Linked DNA regions of Vreelandella piezotolerans. The protein of the gene in region 1 interacts with the protein of each later gene in a pairwise test. Links are inferred from orthologs where the notes say so. Each region holds a gene or a part of one and is shown on either strand. Other genes may lie near its edges.

Region 1 (5,305 bases):
GCGTGATCGTTGACACCCTTCCCAATACCATGTTCCGGGTTGAGCTTGAAAACGGCCATGTCGTGACCGCTCACATCTCTGGCAAAATGCGTAAAAACTACATCCGCATTCTGACTGGCGACAAGGTCAAGGTAGAACTAACGCCCTACGACTTGTCCAAAGGCCGTATCGTTTATCGCTCGCGCTAAGCCTTGAGTGTGCCCTCAAGCAACGTCTGCTCACAGATCGCGTCCCACGGCTATTAGTAGCACCGCGTAACGACGGCGCCGCTCCCTGGAAACGACAACGCCCCGTCGAAGACAGGGCGCTGTGCGTGCTAGCGAATATGCATTACTGCTTGTCGGTCATCTTAGCGCCCTTTTCAGGGCGCATCTGCCATTTCCGACTCTGTCGAAAGATGAAGCTCTCCCTCCTCCAGGCTAACATGTACGATACCACCGTGCTCGGCCAGCTCTCCAAACAGAATCATCTCTGCGAGTGGCTTCTTGAGCTTCTCTTGGATCAAGCGAGCCATCGGCCTTGCCCCCATATCCGGGTCGTAGCCTTTCTCTGCTAGCCAATCTCGGGCGACGTCGTCTACATCCAGCTGCACGCGCTTCTCGTCTAGTTGCGCTTGAAGCTCGATCAGGAACTTGTCGACCACGTTGCGCACTACCGTCGTGGGCAGCGCATGGAATTGAATGATGCCGTCCAGGCGGTTACGGAATTCCGGCGAGAAGGTCCGACGAATCACTTCCATCGCATCCGTCGAGTGATCCTGGCTCTGGAAACCGATAGAGCGACGCGACGCCTGCTCCGCCCCAGCGTTCGAGGTCATGATCAAAATCACATGGCGGAAGTCTGCCTCGCGGCCGTTGTTGTCCGTCAAACGACCGTGATCCATGACCTGCAATAGCAGATTGAAGACTTCTGGATGCGCTTTTTCGATTTCGTCGAGAAGCAGCACGCAGTGCGGCTGTTTGGTGACGGCCTCGGTCAGTAGCCCACCCTGGTCATACCCCACATAGCCTGGAGGCGCACCGATCAAACGCGACACGGTGTGACGCTCCATGTACTCCGACATATCGAAACGCACCAGCTCGATGCCCATGATATGCGCCAGTTGCTTGGCTACTTCCGTTTTACCGACCCCAGTCGGGCCTGCGAACAGGAAACTGCCCACGGGCTTATCGGGAGATTTCAGGCCCGCACGGGAGAGCTTGATGGCCGCCGACAGTGAATCGATCGCTTCGTCTTGACCAAACACCAACATTTTCAGGTCGCGGTCCAACTTCTCGAGCTGTTTACGATCCGAACTCGAGACGCTCTTCGGCGGAATGCGCGCAATGGAGGCCACCACGGCTTCCACCTGCTCCACGTCGATCGTCGTAGCGCGTACCTCAGGGGGTAGCATCCGCTGATGCGCACCCGCTTCGTCGATCACGTCGATCGCTTTATCGGGCAGGAATCGATCGTTGATGTAGCGATCCGCCAATCGGGCCGCACTTTCCAACGCACCGTCGGTGTATTTCAGTTCGTGGTGCTCTTCGAAGCGCGAACGCAGCCCTTTGAGAATCTTGATGGTGTCCTCAACGGACGGTGCCAGCACGTCGACCTTTTGGAAGCGGCGTGCCAAGGCGCGGTCTTTCTCGAAAATTCCGCGGAACTCCTGGAACGTGGTCGAACCAATGCAGCGCAGCTCACCTGAAGAGAGCAGCGGTTTCAACAGATTGGAGGCGTCCATTACGCCGCCCGAGGCAGCGCCCGCGCCAATGACCGTGTGAATCTCATCGATGAACAAGATGGCATTGGGCTGTTTGCGCAGCTCGCTCAGCAAGCTCTTGAGGCGCTTTTCGAAATCGCCACGGTATTTGGTGCCTGCCAATAGTGCGCCCATGTCCAATGAGTAGACCACCGCATCGGCGATCACTTCGGGCACGTCTTCTTCGACGATGCGTTTGGCCAGGCCTTCAGCAATGGCGGTTTTGCCCACGCCCGCCTCACCCACCAGCAGGGGGTTGTTCTTACGACGACGGGCCAGGATTTGCACGACACGCTCGAGCTCGTGATCACGACCAATTAGCGGGTCGATTTTACCCTGGCGCGCCTGCTCGTTCAGGTTGGTGGCATAGCCCGTCAGCGGGTGAGCGGCACCTTCGGCACTGCCCTCTTCTGCATCGTCGTTCTCTTGAGAAGAGGGAGAGGGTGAAGGGCCATGACCAGACACTTTCGAGATGCCGTGAGCAATGTAATTTACTGCATCGACCCGTGCCACGCTCTGTTGCTTCAAGAAATAGACTGCCTGACTCTCTTGCTCAGAGAAGATCGCTACTAGCACGTTAGCGCCTGTTACTTCACTCTTGCCAGACGATTGAACATGGAATACCGCACGCTGAAGCACGCGTTGGAAGCCCAGCGTTGGCTGTGTTTCACGGTCACCCTGCCCCTCGGGGATCAGCGGTGTGGTCGAATTGATGAAATCCTGCAGATCGGACCGCAGCTTGTCGAGGTTTGCCCCGCACGCCTTCAGCACATCCACCGCAGAAGCATTGTCTAGCAGCGCCAGAAGCAGATGCTCGACGGTCATAAACTCGTGGCGCTTCGAGCGAGCCACGGTGAAGGCCGTGTTCAGGGTCAGTTCAAGTTCTTTGCTCAGCATGGCAGTCCCCTTTTCGCTACTACCTAGGGCATATCGCCACCTAGGGCTTGCGTCGGATCAGTTTAATCGACCGGCACTTTCAACATCGGGTACAAATGGCATGGTTGCAAGCCCCTGCGCTACTTTTTTTCAACGCAGGTTACGTCAACGGGGTCAATCGGCCGCTTCGATATCGCTCATTAATGGGTGCTCGCACTCACGGGCGTACTCATTCACTTGATAGCTCTTTGTTTCAGCAATATCCCGGGTAAAAATGCCGCACGTGGCTTTTCCCTGAGTGTGTACGGCCAGCATGACCTGTACGGCTTTTTCGCTATCCATATTGAAAAAACCCTGCAGCACTTCGACGACAAACTCCATGGGGGTATAGTCGTCGTTGTGCAACACCACTTTATATAAAGGCGGCTGTGCCAGCGCGGGCTCGGCCGACTGCACCGCTAAGTCATCATCGTGCTCGGGCATGCCTGGACGCGTCATGCCTGCCTGTAGCGTCGCTACCACGATTGGGCTTTCTGTAATACGCATAAGCTGCAAGGATCATCTCTAGGCTGACGGACGGTGTCTGACAAGCAGTTCTAGGGAGGATGCTGAGAGCAGCCTCGGTTGTACACACTATAATCTGCTGTATAAGACGCACGCCATCAACAAGGGTTCACGAAAAACTCGAAATTATCACACTGGGCAAAACAAAAAACCCCTGCCTGCTAAGCAGGCAGGGGGCGAGCCGCACACAGGGTGCGACTGTCACCAGGCGATTTAGCCTTTGGCAACCATTGCCAGGGCGTCGTTTAGCGTCTTGCTTGGACGCATGGCTTGGCTGGCCAGTTCACCGTTCGGGTGGAAGTAGCCTTGAATATCGACCGGCTGACCTTGAACGCTATTGAGTTCGTCAACGATCGCGGCTTCGTTGGCTTTGAGCGCTTCGGCCAAACGGGCGAACAGCGTTTTCATATCGCCATCCTGATCCTGAGCTGCCAATGCTTCTGCCCAGTAGAGGGCCAGGTAAAAGTGGCTGCCACGGTTATCCAGCTCGCCGACTTTACGCGATGGCGACTTGTTGCTGTCGAGGAATTTGCCATTGGCTTCATCCAGCGCTTTTGCCAACAGCGTCGCGCGGGCATTACCGAAGGTGCTGCCTAGGTGTTCGAGCGACGCTGCCAGCGCCAGGAACTCACCCAGCGAATCCCAGCGCAGATGGTTCTCTTCCAGGAACTGCTGAACGTGCTTCGGTGCCGAGCCGCCAGCGCCGGTTTCGAACAGACCACCGCCGTTCATCAGCGGCACGATGGAAAGCATCTTGGCGCTAGTGCCGAGCTCCATGATCGGGAACAGGTCGGTGAGATAGTCGCGCAGCACGTTACCGGTGACGGAGATGGTGTCTTCACCCTTGCGAATGCGTTCCAGGGAGAGTTTCATCGCGTCGACGGGCGCTAGTATACGGATATCCAGGCCGGACGTGTCGTGGTCTTTCAGGTACGTTTCGACCTTCTTGATCAGTTGGGCGTCATGGGCACGGTTGGCGTCGAGCCAGAACAGCGCTGGAGCACCGCTGTCGCGGGCACGAGTGACCGCCAGCTTCACCCAGTCTTGAATCGGCGCATCTTTGGTTTGGCACATCCGCCAAATGTCGCCCGCTTCTACCGTGTGGCTGAATAGCGTTTCGCCCGAGTCGTCGGTCACCACGACGGTACCGTCGGCGGGCATTTGGAAGGTTTTATCATGGGAGCCGTACTCTTCGGCTTTCTGCGCCATGAGGCCCACGTTAGGAACGCTACCCATCGTGGTCGGATCGAACGCACCGTTCTGCTTGCAGTCTTCGATGACGGCTTGATAGATGGTGGCGTAGCAACGATCCGGGATGACCGCTTTGGCATCCTGCAACTCATCGTTGGCATTCCACATCTTGCCGGAATCACGAATCATCGCCGGCATGGAGGCGTCGATGATCACGTCGCTGGGCACGTGGAGGTTGGTGATGCCTTTGTGGGAATTCACCATCGCCATGGCCGGGCGTGTTTGATACAGCGCCTCGACATCGCCTTTGATGGCGTCTTGCTGGTCGCTGGGCAGCTTCTCGATGGCGCTGTACAGGTCGCCGATACCGCTGTTGGCGTTGAAGCCCGCGCTCTTCAGTGCGTCAGCGTGCTTCTCCAGCACCTCTTTGTAGAACTCTTCAACTACGATGCCGAACATGATCGGGTCGGAGACCTTCATCATGGTAGCTTTCAGGTGCAGCGAAAACAGCACGCCGCTCTCTTTAGCATCGTTGATCTGGCTGTCGATGAAGCTACGCAGACGACGGCTGCTCATGCACGCCGCATCGATCACTTCACCCGCCTGTACCGCAAGCCCCTCTTTTAGCACTACCTGGGTGCCATCGGCTTGCTGCAGCGCGATCTTCAGCGTGCCCGCTTTTTCCATGACCGCTGACTGCTCGCTGCCGTAGAAATCGCCTTCGCTCATGTGCGCGACATGAGACTTGGAGTCAGCGCTCCACTCGCCCATACGGTGCGGGTATTTACGCGCGTAGTTCTTGACCGATTTCGGCGCACGACGGTCAGAATTACCCTCACGCAGCACCGGGTTTACCGCACTGCCTTTGGCTTTGTCATAGCGCGCTTTGATGGAGGCCTCTTCATCGTTCTTAGGCTCTTCCGGATACGCCGG
Region 2 (4,908 bases), 1.1 Mb from region 1 along the record:
GTTCCCTATCCCGGCAAACAGGTCGAGCAGCCGCCCTCCTTGTCCAGGCGCCAACCATGCTATCACCTGCGCCACCATCTTTTGGTTGACTTCGGCATTTACTTGTAAAAAATCGCCGGGGGCAAACGTCAGCACCAGTTCGTCAGCGGTCTGTGAGTCAGTCACGCCCAATGCGCTCAATGAATAGCGCTCTTCTAGTGCAGGTGCCTCACCATACCAGTGCAGCGAGGGTGACTCCCGGCCCAGCCATATGCCAAAACGCACGTGGTGTTGATCTGCAAAGGATTGCCAGCGCCCCCTATCTTGAGGCTGCTCTTTAAGCTGTCGCACCAGCACTACCGTGGCCTTAGGGGTCGAGAGCAATTCGATATGGCCGATGGAGCGCGGTGCATCCAACTCGATAAGCAGCTGTTTTAACGGGTCTAGTAGCGCCTGTAGCGACGGCACCAACACATGGCAGTGTTCGATATCGACCAACCGATGGCTATTGGCTGCTCTAAATCCCAGGCGCACGTTACCCTGACCATCGACCTTGACGCCTAGACGAGCCCGTCGGCGATAGTGTTCGGACTGCCCGTTAATGGGCGTCACTGCCGATAGCCTCACGCCTTGACGGGCCATCAGTTCACTAACGACCTCACGCTTATGGGCACGCTGTGCATCGAGCGCTAGGTGCTGCAAATCACATCCGCCACAGTGGCCGAAATGCGCGCACGGCGGCTCTACACGCTGGGGAGAGCGGGTTACTAACGTTTTGACGTGCGCTTCGTCGAAGCGCTTGCGCGTGACATGTACCGCCACCTCGACCTGCTCTCCAGGCAGCGCCCGATCGACGAACACGGTTTTACCGTCCGGGTGATGGGCCACGCCACGCCCATCATGGGCCAAACGCTCGATCGACAGCGGCGCGCCGACATCGATGCCGATAGGCTGCTTGGTCGGCACGCCGTTGCTATAAGGTTGGCGGGCCAACCCAGAGTGGCCCGAGGCGGGCCGTGGTGGCCGCCGCTTACCCAACATAGCCATCTATACCTCCGGGGCGAACAGGCCCGTGGAGAGATAGCGATCGCCTCGGTCACACACAATGAACACGATGACCGCATTTTCGGTTTGCTCGGCAATACGCAGGGCGCCTGCCAAGCTGCCACCCGATGACACGCCCGCCAAAATGCCCTCTTCACGGGCCAAACGGCGCATGTGTGTCTCGGCTTCCTGCTGACTGATATCGAGTGTGATATCCACCCGCGGCGCTTCGAATATGGCGGGCAGATACTCCTGTGGCCAGCGGCGGATGCCTGGAATACTGGCCCCATCGGCGGGCTGTAAACCGACGATTTGAATCGCACTATTCTGCTCTTTCAGGTAGCGCGACACGCCCATGATCGTTCCGGTGGTTCCCATTGAACTCACGAAGTGGGTTACCTCTCCGCCCGTTTGCCGCCACACTTCCGGCCCGGTGGTACGGTAATGCGCCAGCGGGTTATCCGGGTTGGCAAACTGGTTCAGTGGTTTGCCTTCTCCCCGAGCGATCATGGCGTCAGCGATGTCCCGCGCTTCTTCCATACCGCCCTCTTTACTGGCCGTGATCAGCTTGGCGCCGTAAGCGGCCATGGCCTGCTTGCGCTCGGCGGAGGCGTTTTCCGGCATGACCAACGTCATGTTGTACCCTTTGATGGCCGCTGCCATAGCAAGTGCAATGCCGGTATTTCCAGAGGTCGCTTCGATGAGCGTATCTCCCGGCGAGATCTCACCGCGGGCTTCGGCTTCGCTGAGCATGGAAAGCGCCGGGCGGTCCTTGACCGAGCCGGCCGGGTTATTCCCCTCCAGCTTGGCCAATAGCGTGTTGTTCTTTCCAGCACTGATGCGCTTAAGGCGCACCAAGGGCGTATTGCCCACCACCTCTTCGAGCGTGGGATAATTCATCGGACACTCCTTATCGTAACCGTTATGCTGCATTATATCGGTGCTGCCTGTGAGTGGACAGGCAACCTTCCAGATTCGACGAGCTTCTTTCATGTCATTAAATACGCGCCTGCTGTTCGCTCTGCTTGGTTTCCCTCTGCTTGTCTATGCCGTCATGGCCGTTCTGCTGGTCCTGCAAAATGAACATACCGGTAGAAGCGTGCTCGAAGATCGGTTGACCAGCGCTGGAGAATTGTTAGCTCCCAGCCTTGGGGCTGCCATGGCCGATGGCGACTTGCCACGACTGGAAGCGTTGGCCCGTCAGTTGTTGGAGCACCGTGGTCTAAGAGCGGTGACACTGTTCGACGAGCAGGGCAACCGCTTGTTGGTACTGGGCCGTTCGATGCCGCCTCCGCCGCGCCTGAACGCGCCCGACGTGACCGTCATCGCCAAAGAGGAAGACACGTGGCGCCTACAGGTACCGATCACCAGTCAGGCGGTGGGTGGGACCAGCCTTGTTACCAACGGCTGGTTGGAAGCCGAGATGGATATCCGCGCACTAACGCTCGAGCGCTACCGTTTGATCGCCAGCTTGAGCCTCGGTGGCATGCTGCTCGGCCTGCTGCTATTCCTGGCGGCCTTTGCCATCAGCCGCTACGCCAGCCGACCTATCGAAGAGGCCAACCAAGCCTTATATCGCTTGTCCCGTGGCGATTACAGCCTCGTGATGTCCCACGCCAAGCCCACCGAATTCAAGCAGCTAGCCAAACACATCAATCGACTGGCCGAGCATTTCCAACAGGCTCAACGAGATATGCAGAGTCAAATCGAGCAGGCGACCAGCGAGCTGCAAGAGTCGATGGAAACCATCGAAGAGCAGAACATCAAGCTAGACCTCGCCCACCGCAGCGCACTTCGGGCCAACGCGGTCAAATCCGAATTTCTAGCCAATATGAGTCATGAAATCCGCACGCCGCTCAATGGCATCGTGGGTTTCTGCCGCCTACTCGGGCGCTCTTCGCTGGATAGCCGTCAAAAAGAGTGGCTAGAACACGTTCGTCGCGCCTGCGACAACCTGCTCATGCTGGTGAACGATGTCTTGGACTTCTCCAAACTGGAAGCCGACCGGCTTACGCTGGAAGAGGTGGACGTCGATATCGTTGCTTTAGTGGATGAGATCATAGGCCTACATGCCCCCGAAGCGCAGCGCAAGCAGCTCCATTTGGTCGCCATGGTGTACGACGACGTGCCCACGCCGCTTTGTGGCGATCCGCTGCGCATTCATCAGGTGCTCAACAACTTGCTAGGCAATGCGATCAAGTTCACCACCGAGGGGGAGGTGATCGTTCGCGTGATGCTAGAGAACCAAGAGGGGCAGCATGTCGTGCTGCACATTAGCGTCAGCGATACGGGCATCGGGCTGAGCGAAGAGCATCAGCAGCAGCTCTTTAGTGCCTTCTCCCAGGCAGAGCCCAGCCATTCGCGTCAATTTGGCGGCACCGGTCTTGGGCTGACCATCTGCCGCCAACTCATTCAACGAATGGGCGGTGAAATCACCGTCGATAGTGAACTCGGCAAAGGCTCGACGTTCTCTTTCACTCTGCCGCTGTTGGCGCATCTTGCCGATGAACGCCCTCCAGAATTGACCCTGGATGGCCCGATCATTCGACTTCACGAGCCGCACCTTCCTACCCGCAACGTGCTCGAGCACCTGTTAGAGCGCTGGGGAGCGCGTCCTGTCTCGTTCATCGATGCAGGCAATGAGGCACTGCTGATTCTCTGCCTCTCGGCTGAGGATTTTAACGACGAGCGAAAAGGCTACTGGCAGTCGGTCATTGAGCAGACGCCTTGTCCGGTACTGGTGCTGGCCAATACCACCAGCTTCGATCTACCCACCTGGGAGCTTCCCCACGGTGGTGAGATGCTGTGCAAGCCATTTACCCGAGCGCAACTGGCCACCACGCTACGCCACCTCTTGCAGCCACAGGCACAGACAGCACCCAGCGCCAACGTTTCTAAACCGCTACCGGCCCCGCGCTTGACGATTCTGATCGTCGACGATAATGCGCCCAATCGCGAGCTGCTCAAAGCGATGCTGGAGAGCGATACCCTGCAAATCGCACTCGCCGAGAGCGGCCATGAGGCGTTAGAGTTTGCCAAACATGCCACCGCTGACATGGTGCTCATGGACATTCGAATGCCCGGCATGGATGGCATTCAAACGACCCAAGCCTTGCGACGTATCAACAATAGCTGGGCACGCTGCCCCATCATTGCGGTGACGGCCCACGTGTTGAGCGCGGAACGCCAGCAGTGGCTGTCCGAGGGGTTGGACGACGTCATGGTCAAGCCCATCGACGATGTTCAGCTACAGCAGCTGCTCCAGCGCTTTTTAGGGGTGGCAGCCAAGCCTGCGTCGACAGAGCCCACTCGCGCCTTGCAAGCCCCTATCGAACCCTCAAGCTCGCTGCCTGCCGTCGACCTGACGCTGGGTGCCCGACTGGCCGGTGGCAAAGAAACGCTGGCCAAGCAGCAGTTGGTACGGCTCATCGATAGCCTGCCCGAAAGCGAGCGACACATCCGTCGTGCGTTTGCAGCGGAGGATTTGACGACACTACTGGATTGGGTACACGGCTTGAATGGCGCTAGCCGATATTGCGGTGCGCCGGAGCTTGCGCTACTGGTAGAAACACTGGAAACGCGGCTGCGCACCAGCGGACTGCGGCATGTGGAAACGCTGCTGGACGAGCTCTACACCGCCATGGAAAGACTCAGCCAGGAGCGCGCTGCGCTGGTCGAAAAGTGATGACCGACGTCATCGCTCCAGTACGACAAAAGCAACGGCATAATCGGCTTCATCGCTTAAGGTAATGTGGGCGGCGGTGGCGCCGCTTTCGAGAAATCGGCGCTGCGCTTCACCGCTGAGCTTGAGGCTCGGCTTACCCAGTGCATCGTTGAGCACCTGTATCTCGCCCCACTGCATGCCCTGGCGGAGCCCTAGCCCAA

What was found. The genes of interacting proteins can lie anywhere in the genome.
Region 2: the proteins of clpA (region 1) and GYM47_RS10195 interact in binary tests that used the Escherichia coli proteins (3 or more experiments, as listed by UniProt). The link is inferred for Vreelandella piezotolerans from one-to-one orthologs.

The regions. Positions count from the first base shown.
Region 1 is NZ_CP048602.1:1,151,693-1,156,997, reverse strand. What follows is about bases 1-2,978. They hold clpA (ATP-dependent Clp protease ATP-binding subunit ClpA), read right to left. Parts: upstream 2,639-2,978; coding sequence 362-2,638; downstream 1-361. Other genes in these bases: clpS (ATP-dependent Clp protease adapter ClpS), read right to left, coding at 2,792-2,978; infA (translation initiation factor IF-1), read left to right, coding at 1-188. Also shown: more of clpS, read right to left, coding at 2,979-3,100; GYM47_RS05345 (NADP-dependent isocitrate dehydrogenase), read right to left, coding at 3,395-5,305. UniProt on the Escherichia coli protein: ATP-dependent specificity component of the ClpAP protease. It directs the protease to specific substrates. It has unfoldase activity. The primary function of the ClpA-ClpP complex appears to be the degradation of unfolded or abnormal proteins.
Region 2 is NZ_CP048602.1:2,215,503-2,220,410, forward strand. What follows is about bases 1,701-4,908. They hold GYM47_RS10195 (ATP-binding protein), read left to right. Parts: upstream 1,701-2,014; coding sequence 2,015-4,708; downstream 4,709-4,908. Other genes in these bases: cysM (cysteine synthase CysM), read right to left, coding at 1,701-1,923; acpS (holo-ACP synthase), read right to left, coding at 4,718-4,908. In the rest of the region: 23S rRNA (uracil(1939)-C(5))-methyltransferase RlmD, read right to left, coding at 1-1,026; more of cysM, read right to left, coding at 1,027-1,700. UniProt on the Escherichia coli protein: Member of the two-component regulatory system UvrY/BarA involved in the regulation of carbon metabolism via the CsrA/CsrB regulatory system. Phosphorylates UvrY, probably via a four-step phosphorelay.